3 regions of the Geobacillus stearothermophilus ATCC 12980 genome follow, and region 2 is predicted to be linked to each of the others. Evidence: riboswitches for the same ligand, from Rfam matches in the RefSeq annotation. Region 2 holds a riboswitch; each other region holds the start of a gene.
The links. A riboswitch is a leader RNA that binds a small molecule or an ion and turns the genes downstream of it on or off. The one in region 2 is predicted to bind cobalamin.

Region 1: linked by a shared signal. The riboswitch ahead of QSJ10_RS07945 ((2Fe-2S) ferredoxin domain-containing protein) and the one ahead of QSJ10_RS04065 (ribonucleoside-diphosphate reductase subunit alpha) in region 2 are both predicted to bind cobalamin.
Region 3: linked by a shared signal. The riboswitch ahead of QSJ10_RS09475 (ABC transporter substrate-binding protein) and the one ahead of QSJ10_RS04065 (ribonucleoside-diphosphate reductase subunit alpha) in region 2 are both predicted to bind cobalamin.

The regions. Positions count from the first base shown of each region.
Region 1 covers NZ_CP128494.1:1,468,031-1,472,284, reverse strand. Annotated here, with positions in the region: gene QSJ10_RS07965 (IS982 family transposase) at 1-29, opposite strand, end outside; gene QSJ10_RS07960 (glycerophosphodiester phosphodiesterase family protein) at 186-1,067, opposite strand; tRNA gene QSJ10_RS07955 (tRNA-Gln) at 1,241-1,312, shown strand; gene rraA (ribonuclease E activity regulator RraA) at 1,551-2,036, shown strand; cobalamin riboswitch at 2,097-2,290, shown strand; gene QSJ10_RS07945 ((2Fe-2S) ferredoxin domain-containing protein) at 2,476-2,874, shown strand; gene QSJ10_RS07940 (energy-coupling factor ABC transporter permease) at 2,902-3,618, shown strand; gene QSJ10_RS07935 (energy-coupling factor ABC transporter substrate-binding protein) at 3,623-3,916, shown strand; gene QSJ10_RS07930 (energy-coupling factor transporter transmembrane component T family protein) at 3,900-4,254, shown strand, end outside.
Region 2 covers NZ_CP128494.1:746,944-751,197, reverse strand. Annotated here, with positions in the region: gene QSJ10_RS04065 (ribonucleoside-diphosphate reductase subunit alpha) at 1-1,673, opposite strand, end outside; cobalamin riboswitch at 1,804-1,999, opposite strand; partial or broken gene asnB (asparagine synthase (glutamine-hydrolyzing)) at 2,201-4,109, opposite strand.
Region 3 covers NZ_CP128494.1:1,747,898-1,752,151, forward strand. Annotated here, with positions in the region: gene QSJ10_RS09465 (adenosylcobinamide amidohydrolase) at 1-940, opposite strand, end outside; gene QSJ10_RS09470 (FecCD family ABC transporter permease) at 937-1,971, opposite strand; gene QSJ10_RS09475 (ABC transporter substrate-binding protein) at 1,958-2,917, opposite strand; cobalamin riboswitch at 3,057-3,255, opposite strand; gene QSJ10_RS09480 (PH domain-containing protein) at 3,594-4,208, opposite strand.

The DNA.
Region 1 (4,254 bases), 720 kb from region 2:
TCTGTAGTAAAATGAAAGTGCTCTTGCATGGGGGTTCTCCTTTCGAATGGCAGGTCGCACTTTCATTCTACAGGAGATCCGCCAGCAAGGGCTATTTTTATGCTTGCTCAAGTTTATCTAGCACCACGGGTAACCATAATAACATTATGTAAAAAATAAGCTCCCCCTGGCTCCCTGAAGGCGGGTCAATGACGGGGCAAACGACGGCAGGCGGCAATGCGGCCAGGGCGGTCTGGATAATCGGTGAACACACCGTCCACGCCCATGGCGCATAGGCGAGCGAGATCGTGTGGTTCATTGACGGTATAGACGTGAACCATGAGCCCGCGGCCATGGGCGGCGCGCACCCACTCTTCGGTGACGGCTGGGAGCGGCAAGCCGATGCCATCGGCATAGACGGCGATTTGTTGCAACAGCTCGTCGCGGCCACTTCGCGCTTCCTTTTCGCCGACCAATTGAATGAGCGGGACGCCGCGCGGGATGAGCGGGCGGAGCGCCTGCAAACTTTCTGGATGGAACGATTGAAACATGACGCTTCCGCGCTGGAGAACGCCGTGTTTTTGCAATAGGCGGGCGACCGCCCGTTCGATGCCGGGCTGTTTCGTTTCGACGTACAACGGAACGTTTACACGTTCCGCTTTCAGCATCCGAACCACCTCATCAAGCGTCGGAACGCATTCGCCGGCAAAGCGTGGATCGAACCACGATCCGGCATCCAATTTTTTGAGCTCACGCAATGAAAAATCGCTGACTCGCCATGGCGACCGGTGCGGGTAAACCGTTTCGACATTTGTCGTCCGGGCGAGCGTCGCATCATGCAGGACAACGAGCTTCCCGTCTTTCGTTGCGCGCACATCGACTTCGATATAATCGGCATTCATGCGGGCGGCGAGGCGGTAGGATGAGAGCGTATGCTCCGGCGCGTGTCCGGACGCGCCGCGGTGGGCGATGACGGTGGTTTTCGGCTGGCTGGGTGGCTGCCAGGCAGCCGCGGCCGCTAAGACGATCGGCAGCGATAACAAAAACAATGCGCAAAGATAGATGCGAAAAACCGTGATCCGGCGCATAGACATCTCTCCCTTCCAGTATCATATCGGAAAAACAAGTGCGAGAGAAAACGAGGGGATATAGCAGGGAAAGGATGTTTGTACCGATAGTGTCGCACATCAAGCAAAAGAATATTCAGGTTGATGCATAACGTGCACCATCATGACGCATACTGTAAACGACAACAAAACGTTGGGCTATAGCCAAGCGGTAAGGCAACGGACTTTGACTCCGTGATGCGCTGGTTCGAATCCAGCTAGCCCAGCTGAATCGCCGGACGGGGTCCGCACGTCCCGGCGGCCAAAACGGCTTCCGCCATGTTGTGCGGGGCCGTTTTTTCGTTCGCCGGAAAGCGGGGACGAGAACATCTTTTTATCGTTTTCAGCGGCCCCGCAAGGACACGCATCCGATGCCCGAGCAGAAGCAGCGCCGCAAAAAAATGTGGTGTCGGCAGGATTTTGACGAATGGTGGCGAATGAAAAAAAACGAAAGGGGAGAGGATCATGAAAACAGCTGATTTATGCGATCAATGTTTAGATGAGTTGCAAGTGTGCGAACTTTCGTTTCAATCGTACGGCGGAAAACGGATGTTTTCCGGGCCGATCGCGACGGTCGACGTGTTTGAGGACAACGTCCTTGTCCGTGAAGCGCTCGAGACGGTGCTGCCGGGGACGGTGCTCGTGGTCGATGGAAAAGGCTCGCGCCGCGTGGCGCTATTAGGCGACCGGTTGGCGCAAATCGCCTGCGACCGGGGGCTTGCCGGCGTCATCATCCACGGCTGCATTCGCGATTCGGCGGAAATCGGCCGCATGCCGCTTGGGGTCATGGCGATCGGCACGTGCCCAGTGAAAAGCAAAAAAGAAGGAAAAGGCGTCCGCGACGTTGTGCTCGAGTTCGGCGGCGTCCGCTGGGAGCCGGGCGCATACGTGTACGCCGATGCCGACGGCGTTGTCGTCGCCCGCGAAGATTGGTCGGCAAAAAACGGTTGACGGCAACGCATTGGTTGTACTACGATGAAAACGGATGCTTGTTCCATGACAGCGCATATATGGCGGTAAGACAAACAAGGTGCCTAAGCCTGCTCTAGGGTTTGGGTGAAAAGGGAAGCCCGGTGAAAATCCGGCACGGTGCCCGCCACTGTGATGGGGAGCTTTGCGGCAACAAGTCACTGAAGGATGCTTCGGGAAGACGCCGTCAAGCGATGATCCTAAGTCAGGAGACCTGCCTTGTTTGGATCGGACGGATGCCTACGGGACTATAGGCAGACGTGCGGGAGAATGATGGCTGCATTGGGCCTGTTTGGGCCGTTTACGGCTTTCGTATACATTTTTCTGCACCTCTGCTGTAGAGGTGCTTTTTCTTTTGCCGAAAACCTGCCCGTCTGTCTGCGTCTAAATTCTATCATTCTAGCCAAAAAGGGGGGATTCGGTGGCGACATGGGATTTGCGGGGAATGAAGCATCATGTGCTCATTTGCAACGGAGGGACGTGCCTCCGCCATGGCGGGGATGATGTGACAACGGCGGTGCGCGAGGAGATCGCCCGTCTCGGGCTTGACGACGCTGTCCATACAACAAGGACGCGCTGCAACGGACGATGCCAAGACGCGTGCGTGATGATCGTCTATCCGCAAGGCGTCTGGTATCGACAGATAACGCCGGAGCGGGCGAAGGAGGTTGTGCGCGCTCATTTGGGTGAGGGGGTTCCGATGCGGGAGTGGGCGACGTATGAATACGAAGGCGAATTGGTGTTGACGCCAGCCGGCGAACGGGAGGCGCCAAGCGGAAAACGGAAAACGGAACATGCTGCGAAAGGAGTGAAGGGATAAATGAAGAGAGCGGTTCGATGGAGCAAAATGGCGGCTTTGTTCGTTTCCTATTTTTTGTTGACGAATGAAAATGAAGCGTATGCCATGCACATTATGGAAGGATTTTTGCCTGTCAAATGGGCGCTGTTTTGGTGGCTGTTGTTTTTGCCGTTCTTTGTGTTCGGATTGCGGCGGCTTGTGCATACGCTGAAGCAGCACCCCGAACATAAGCTTCTGATGGCGTTAGCTGGCGCGTTTACATTTGTATTGTCGGCGTTGAAAATTCCATCCGTCACCGGCAGCAGCTCGCATCCGACCGGGATCGGCTTCGGCTCGGTTTTGTTTGGACCATGGGTGATGGTGGTGATCGGCACAGTCGTTCTTCTCTTTCAAGCGCTGCTTCTTGCCCACGGAGGAGTGACGACGCTTGGGGCCAATGCGATGTCGATGGCGATCGTCGGCCCGTTCGTCGCGTACGGAGTGTATCAACTGTGCCGAAAAGGGGCGGTATCCAATCGAGCGGCTTTGTTTCTTGCCGCTTGTTTGTCTGATTTGGCTACATATGTCATGACGTCCCTGCAGCTTGCCCTGGCGTTTCCGTCTCCTGATGGGGGAGTCACCGCCTCGTTTTTGAAATTCGCCGGCATTTTTGCCATTACTCAAGTGCCGTTGGCGGTGACGGAAGGCATCATAACGGTAATCGTCTGGAACTGGCTTTCCTCCTATCAAGCTTCTCCGCTGTTCCAAAAGGAAAAGGAGGCGTAATGCGATGAAGAAAAATGGCTTGCTCGTGTTGCTGGCTGCTTTGCTTGTCATCATTCCTCTTTGGTGGGCGCGCGGATCGGAATTCGGTGGAACGGACGATCAGGCGGAAAAAGCCATTCAAACGCTCAACCCGCATTATCGGCCGTGGTTTGAGTCGATCTTCACCCCTCCAGGCGGCGAAGTCGAAACGCTTCTGTTCTCGCTGCAAGCCGCGCTTGGCGCCGGCGTGATCGGCTACGTCGTCGGGTTGTACAAAGGGCGTTCGGAGCGGAAAAACAGCCATGATTCGCGAGTTTGACCGTTGGGCGTATGACAACCGGCTGCGGGCATGGCGGGCGGAGTGGAAGCTGATCGTGGCGTTTGTTATGCTTGCCGTTGTCATGATGGGCGGCTGGCGCGAACAATGGCTTGTGCTCATCGGAATGGCGTATTGGATTGTCGCTCGTGCACGAGTGCCGTTTTCCGTGTATGGAAAAGCGATGCTCGCCGCCTCCGTTTTTTTAGGGCTCAGCCTGCTGACGCTCGTTGTGTCCGTGTCGGTTCCTTTTCAAATAACTTTCATCGACAGCCAGCTGCAACCGGCTGCAAAGCTCGCCGTCCGCTCCCTTGCCGCCTGGTCGTGCTTGTTTTTCCTTC
Region 2 (4,254 bases):
TCCCAGCGAATGCCTTTTAACGCCAACAAATGATGCCAGCCAAAGGTTCCAAGCCCGACAGCGCGGTATTTTTCGTTCGTCAGGCCGGCTTGCAGCACAGGGATATTGTTTAAATCAATGACATTATCGAGCATCCGCATTTGAATCGGGATCAGCCGCGCCAAAACGCCGTCGGTCACCGCCCGCGCCAAGTTGATCGACGATAAGTTGCAGACGACAAAATCGCCTGGGATTTTCTCAATGATGATCGTCCCGTCTTTCACATATTGCCGCTTCGTCACTGTCGGGCTTTGGTTTTGCGCGATTTCCGTGCAAAGGTTGCTGCAGTAGATCATCCCGAGATGGCGGTTCGGGTTTTGCCGGTTCACTTCATCGCGGTAAAACATAAACGGCGTCCCCGACTCGAGCTGGCTGCGCATAATGCTTTTCATCACGTCGATCGCCGGCACTTTTTCTTTCGACAGCCTTGGTTCGTTGACGCATTGCCAATATTTCTCGCGGAAACTCCCGCGCCCTTTTTCCTCATCATAAAAATCTTCCAAGCTAAACCCCATCACCTTCCGCACTTCATGCGGATCAAACAAGTACCAGTCGCCGCGCTGTTCGACTTGCTCCATGAACAAATCAGGGATGCACACGCCGGTGAACAAATCATGCGTCCGCAGCCGTTCGTCGCCGTTGTTGAGCCGCGCATCGAGAAACGCAAAAATGTCTTTATGCCATACATCCAAATAGACGGAAATGGCTCCTTTTCGCTGTCCCAACTGATCGACGCTCACCGCTGTATTGTTCAACTGCTTCATCCACGGGATGACGCCGGAGGAGACCCCTTTGAATCCTTTGATGTCGCTGCCGCGCGACCGGATTTTGCCTAAATAGACGCCGATGCCGCCGCCCGATTTCGACAAATTGGCGATGTCGGTGTTGCTGTCATAAATTCCTTGCAAGCTGTCATCGACCGTATCGACAAAGCAGCTTGAGAGCTGGCCGTACGACTTCCCAGCGTTGGCAAGCGTCGGCGTCGCCACGGTCATGTATAAGTTGCTTAACGCCCAATACGCTTCCTTCACGAGCGCAAGGCGCCGCTTTTGCGGTTCATTCGCCATGAGCGTCATGGCAATGACCAAAAACCGCTCCTGCGGCAATTCATACAACCGCCGCTCATAATCGCGGGCCAAATACCGGTCCGCGAGCGTGCGCAGCCCAATGTACGTAAACAGCTTGTCCTTCTCCGGATCAAGAAATGCACCGATGGCGTCGACTTCTTCTTTCGTATAACGTTCAAGCAAGAACGGACTGTACACCCCTTGTTCCGTCAGCGCAACAAGCAGCGAGTAGAAATCGCCATACCGCTCGCGTTCCTCGTACCCGCGCTGCCGTGCCGCCTCGCGGTACAATTGCCGCAAATACAGCCGGGCGCACACAAACGTCCAGTCCGGCTCCTCTTCATCAATGTAAGAAAGTCCTTCCAAAATAGCCGTTTGGTGCAGCTGTTCTACCGTGACGGACTCCTTTCGGCTAAGAAGCTGCCAAACACGCTCGACGTATTCATCAAGCGACAGACGGCCGAATCCAGCCGCGGCTTGCCCAATCAGCGACACAAACTCTTCACGTGAAAACGAAACCGACTTCCCTTGATCATCGAGGATGATCGTTTTCGTCAATGTGGTCATTCGTTTCTTCTCTCCTTCCATAAAAAAATCCGCTCGGGCAGGCGAGCGGATGAAACGACAGACGAAAAAAGGCAGACGAACTCCTTGTTCTTTTCCCCTATCGTTTCATCTTCTCACACCCCGAAGAACATGAAACGTTCCAAGCAAGGCAGGTCTCCTGACTCGTGCATCGTCCTACTTTGGGGCCTTCCCAGCGGCGCGCCGAATGGCTCTTGCCGCCAGTGGCCATCCCATTTCGTCCGCACATACAGTTGCGGGGGCAGTTCCGGATTCGCACCGGATTCCCTATTAAGTCCTGATGGACACCGTTGCTTAGCAGAACAATATGTAGTTGTAAAAAAAGACCTCAAAACCAATATATAGTAGTTTAGCATCCTGATGGAACAAGCATATACCAAAACTGGGAAAATTGCAAGAGCGGGAGAAAGCAAATTTTCTCTTTCGCTTCGCCAAAGGCAAGGAAACTGTCCGCACCATCGAAAAAGGCGTTCTAGGTGTCGCCCTTAGAACGCCCTGTCGTTTCCCTGCTACGCCTCCAAAACAGACGCTGGCCGCTTCTCGTTTTGTACGGATGGAGCAAAATCGTACTTCTTTTCCACATAGACTTGATGCCAAACCATAAACGCCAAGACCGTCCACAGCTTGCGGCTATGATCCGCCTTGTGGCGGGCATGTTCATCCAGCAGCCGATAGAGCACGTCCTTATGGAACAGATGATCAGTTTCGCTTTCGTTGATGAGCTGTCTCGCCCAGTCATACATTTCGTTTTTCAGCCAGTGGCGAATCGGCACGGGAAACCCTAATTTTTTCCGGTTTAACACATGATCCGGTACGATGCCTTCGGCGGCTTTACGTAAAATATATTTCGTTGTGCCGTTGGCGGTTTTCATGTCAGGGGCGATTTGCCTAGCAACCTCAAATACCTTTTTGTCTAAAAAGGGAACGCGCAGCTCAAGCGAATGGGCCATCGTCATTTTGTCCGCTTTGACTAAAATATCGCCCCTTAGCCATGTATGAAGATCAATATACTGCATCCGGTTGACGGGTGGGTCATGAAGCGTTTCGCGGTAAAACGGAGCCGTCACCGCCGTATATTCGCACCCTCCTCGGTACGTTTTGAGCAACGCCGCTTTTTCCTTTTCGCTATAGATTTTCGCATTGCCGACATACCGTTCTTCAAGCGGCGTCGTTCCGCGCTCCAAAAAGCTTTTTCCTTTCATCCCGTCCGGAAGCATCTTCGCGATCACCCGCAACACCGCTTTTACGATGTTTGGCATGCGCGCAAACAGCCGCAACGACTCTGGTTCGCGGTAAATGTTGTAACCGCCGAACAGCTCGTCCGCCCCCTCGCCGGAAAGCACAACCGTGACATGCTTTCTCGCCTCACGAGCGACAAAATAAAGCGGCACCGCCGCAGGATCGGCAAGCGGATCGTCCATATGCCACATAATTTTCGGCAGCTCTTCCATATACTCCTGCGGTGAGATGACATAGCTAATGTTGTCTACCCCAAGCTTCTCTGCGGTTTCTTTTGCGACATCGATTTCACTGAACCCTTCCCGCTCAAACCCGACGGAAAATGTCTTCAGGTGCGGATGGAATTGTTTCGCGATGGCGACGATGAACGATGAATCAATGCCTCCCGACAAAAACGCACCGACCGGCACATCGCTGCGCATATGGACGTTGACCGAATCAAACAGCGCATCGCGGATTTTCTTTACAAGCTCCTCTTCCGATTGGCGAATGGGCTCGAAGGATGCCTTCCAATAACGATGAATGGTGAGCGGTTTTCCGACTTTTTTCTTGAGATAATGCCCCGGCTCCAGCTTGTAAATGCCGGCCGACATCGTCAGCGGCTCAGGGACATATTGGAATGTTAAATAATGCTGCAGGGAATCACCGTTTGGCGATTCCTGTCCGAGGGCCAGCAAGATGCTTTTCTTTTCCGAAGCGAAAAACGTGCGGTCTCCTTGCTCCGCATAAAAAAAACGGCTTAATGCCGAACGGATCGCGCGCCGCAAACACCGTTTTCTCTTGCTTGTCCCAAATGACAAACGCAAACATCCCGCGCAGCTTTTCGACCGCTTTTTCTTTTTCGGCGCTGTAAAGGGCGACAATCACCTCGGTATCCGAATGCGTCGCAAACGAATATCCTTTCGCCGCCAGCTCTTCCCGCAATTCAAGATAGTTGTAAATTTCCCCGTTAAAAATGATCCAATATCGATCGTTTTCATAAGACAGCGGCTGATGTCCCGCCTCCAGATCGATGATGCTCAAACGCCGAAAACCAAAACTCACGTAGTCATCAAAAAAATACCCCTCATCGTCGGGGCCGCGATGGGTAATCAGGCGGTTCATCTCCACCAACGTTGTTTTCCATGTTTGCTCAATCGCTCTTGGGCGATCATGAATACAGCCAATAAAACCGCACATGGCGATGATTGTCCCCCCCACTTTGCTAAGAAGAATCCAAAAACAACACCAAAAACCTTTTTGTTTAGTAACTATTCAGCCACATCATAAAGTGAGCTGAATATTTTCTTCTTTCCTTGTCTATGATGTGAATATTGATAGACAA
Region 3 (4,254 bases), 1.0 Mb from region 2:
CCAACCCGACTTGGCGGTTGACAAAATGGGTCGCCCATTGAAATCCGGCGCCGATCAATGCCGAGGACAGGACGCGAAGCGGCGCGGCCGCAGTAAGCACAGCGGCGTCATCAAGAAAGGAAAGCCGCAGCCCGCCGACCGGCGATTCCCCTTGCTTCTTGTTCGGCATGAACGAAAACATCGGCGTTGCCGACGCCGGATGGGCCAGACGCACAATCGGCGCGGCAAACACTTCCTCAAGCAACGCCGGCGTCATGACATCCGCAGGGGCGCCGAGCGCAGCTATTTTCCCTTTGTTCAGCACGAGCACCCGATCGCAATACAAGCTCGCCGCATTCATATCGTGGAAAACGGCGACGACCGTCAAGCCGCGGGCGTGCGCCGCTTCGGCGAGCCGGTCCAAAAGCCGGACTTGGCCGCTCACATCCATATGGTTCGTCGGCTCATCGAGCAAGAGCAGCTTGGGCTCTTGGGCGAGTGCGCGGGCCAAATAGGCGCGCTGCCGCTCGCCGCCGCTCAATCGTTCGAGCGGTTCATCGATTTTCCCCGTCAGGCCGACGGCCGCAAGCGCGTCTCGGAGGGCGGCTTCATCGTCCTCCGTCCACGTCGGAAAGAAGCCGCGCTGATGAGGATAGCGGCCGAGCGCCACCGTTTCCCTCACCGTATAGCCGGGCGCCGCCTCCGCTGTCTGCGGCAAGACGGCGGCCATCCGCGCCCATTGCTTCGCAGACAGCGCCGAGAGCTTTCGGCCATCGATGACGATCTCCCCGCTTGCCAGCGGCAGCTCTTTGCTGATGAGTTTGATCAAAGTCGTTTTCCCGCTTCCATTCGGCCCTAAGATGCCGAATATTTCGCCTTTTTCCACGGCAAACGTCACACCATCAAGCACTTGTTGCTGCCCGTATCGATGCGATACGGCCCGCACCTCGAGCATCGTCATCCCATCTTTCGTTTCGTTTTTCGGAAAAACAAGACGGCAAATAGCGGAGCGCCGATCAGCGACGTAATGACGCCGATCGGCAGTTCGCGCGGTTCAATGATCGTCCGCGCCGCCACATCGGCAAGCACAAGAAACGCACCGCCGTACAAGAGCGACAGCGGCAACAGCACCCGGTAGTTCGGCCCGCACACAAGCCGAACCATATGCGGAACGACAAGCCCGACAAAGCCGATCGTCCCTGACACCGACACCGCCGCGCCGGTGAGCAGCGCCGCTGCCGTCAAAATGATGACTTTTCGGCGCGTAACATCAACGCCGACATGAAGCGCCGCCTCCTCGCCAAAGGCAAACGCGTTCAACTCGCGGCTGTTGGCGATGAGCACTGCGGCCCCAACGAGAAAAAACGGCAGCAACAGCCCGCTGTATTTCCAGCCGCGCATCGCCACGCTCCCCATCAGCCATGAGATGATTTGCCGCAATTCTTCCCCGGTCAACGCGATCATGAGCGAAATGAACGCGCTGAAAAACGCGCCGAAGATAATGCCGGCTAAAATGATCGTCTCAACCGACATGCGCCGCTCCACAGTGCGAGTGAACGCCAAAACGGCGGCAAGCGTCGCCATGCCAAACAAGATGCTCACGACCGGCAGCGTGAACGTGCCAAAGAACGGCCATTGCCAGCCGAGAAAGATGACGAGCACCGCCCCGACCGACGCGCCGGACGAGACACCGAGCGTGTACGGATCGGCGAGCGCATTTTTTAACAGCCCTTGAAACGCGGACCCGGCCAGCGCCAATGACGCCCCGACCAAAAACGCAAGCACGACGCGCGGCAAGCGGATCGCCATCACGATCGGCACCCAATCAGCCGGAATGTGGCGAGGCAGCGCCGCTCCGAACCATTCAGCCGCCAAAATGCGGACAATAGAAGAAAAGGGAATCGACAGCGATCCTGTCGATACCCCTACGAGAAGCGATAACACGGCCGCGGTGACGGCCAATATATACATCCACATTTTACTTGAACACATCCGGGTAAATGGCTTTGGCAAGTTCCTCGACCCCTTCGACAAGGCGCGGACCCGGTCGGCTTACTAAGTCGGTGTTGACGTCATACACCCGCTTGTTTTTCACCGCCGGCACGTCTTTCCAAGCGGCGCGCGCCAACACTTGCTTCGCTCCGCCGTATGTCGTGATGATGACATCCGGCTTATAGGCCACGGCTTTTTCTTCCGTCACCATCGGCCAGCCTTCCAAGCTGCCGGCGACGTTTTTCGCCGAAATCACTTGAAGCATCTCATCCATAAACGTCCCTTTGCCGGCCGTATAAATTTGCGGCGGCGGCGACACTTCAATCCAGACATTGGCCTGTTTGTCCGCCGGGATTTGTTTCGCTTTTTCTTTGATTTTCGCAAGCTTCTCTTTCATCTCATCAATCACTTGCTTCGCTTTGTCTGTCGTCCCGGTCGCTTTGCCGATCAAGTCGATGGACGCATATACATCGTCGAACGACTTCGCGTCATTGACGACAAGCACGGTAATGCCGGCGTCTTTCAATTGCTTGAGGCCATCGCGCGAGTTATGGGCGCTTGACGCGTGGGCCAAGACGAGATCCGGTTTGAGCGAAATGATTTTCTCGACGTTGAATTCCATGCCGCCGATTTTCGTTTTCGTTTTGACGTCTTCCGGATAATTGTCAAAATCGCTGACGCCGACGATCTTATCGCCCAACCCCAACGCATAGGCGATTTCCGTATTGCTCGGGATGAGCGAGACGATTTTTTTCGGTTCCGCTTTGATCGTGACATCCTCGCCAAGCCCGTCTTTCACCGTCACCGGAAACGCCGCTTGTTCCGTTTTCGGTTCTTCTTTTTTCGCAGGCTGGACGTTGCTATTGGCTCCACTGCTGCAGCCGACCAGCACGGCGGCCAAAAGGAAGAACACCGCCACCACCGCCGGCCATGTCCAACGTTTCATCCGTCATTCCCCCTTCGATGATGTATGTACAACAAAAAAGCCCATTCCGTCCGAACGGGGAATGAGCACGAAACAGACCGCCAATGGGCACAACAATGCCCTGTACGACTGTTTCCACGTCTCACCCCCCGAAGATTCGGAAACTGCGGCAAGCAAGGCAGGTCTACTGGCTCATGCTTCATCCTACTCTGAAGCCTTCCCGTACGGAAAACAGCGCAAGCCATCTGTCCGTACAGTGGCGATTTCATTTCGTCCGCATTGACAGTTGCGGGGACAGCTCCGGATTCCCACCGGATTCCCTATTAAGCCTTTTCGGCGCCTTGCTGCGAGTTGATGAATTTGTCGGATATGGACATTTTTATATTAAAGCAAGGCCTGGCATTTGACAACTGTGAATTTTACAGTGGGCTGGCGGCAGGCGGTCATCGATCACTTTTGCGGTCAGGCAGCTCGGCTCCAGTGTCCGTGTTTTGTACGGAACTCCGCATGCGCCGTTGCATCGAGCTCCGCGATGTCAAATGCCGCCATGTTGCCTATTCATCGATTCCCACAAACCTCATCTTTTGAGTTTCTTCCGGCTGCGGAGAAACGTTCCTTTTCCATATGTCGCTAAAAAAATTAGGAAAGACGCCCCACCTCTGGCACGGCGTCTTTCCCCGATACAACCTTCATCTCGTCACTGTTGAATATATTTGTCAAACACAAAGCCGAAATCCTTCACCGTATAGTTCTTTTTCGCTTCCGTCAGCCAGCGAAAAGCGTATTCATTCACGACTTGAAAATCCGCCGACACATTGGCGCCGTCACCGCGCATGTTGGCCAACACCTTGGCCGCCAGTTCCAAACTCCGCTCCGCATAGTGGAACTTCGTTTCGTTTTCATGGCAAATCTCCGCGATCGCCAGCAGCGATTTATACAAATCTTTCAGTTCCTCAATATGCTTTTTATGCACATCAATGGAGTAGGAATGCGGTCCAATTTTAAATTTAATTTCCGCATCCAAATCGACCGTCCCGGACGTTTCGAGCGATACGTCGGAAATCGGATGCTTGTAGTAATCGTAGCGGCGCAGCGTCCGTTTTTTGCTCGCGGCGCTCGTGCCGTCCAAATGAATGAGCGCGCGGTTGGTGAAGCAATACTCATCCGATTTTGATTTGATAAGAAAATAGATTTTCTCCCCATCCTCGTGCATCACATAATCATCGGCATCGACTTTGTCATAGTCTTTCGGCTGAATGACCGAACCGATGTCGCTTAACCCAAGCACATCGGCGGCGACTTTTCCAAACATGCTCATGTTCCTCCGGCTCCTTCCACGTTTTATCGGCGCCCGCCTA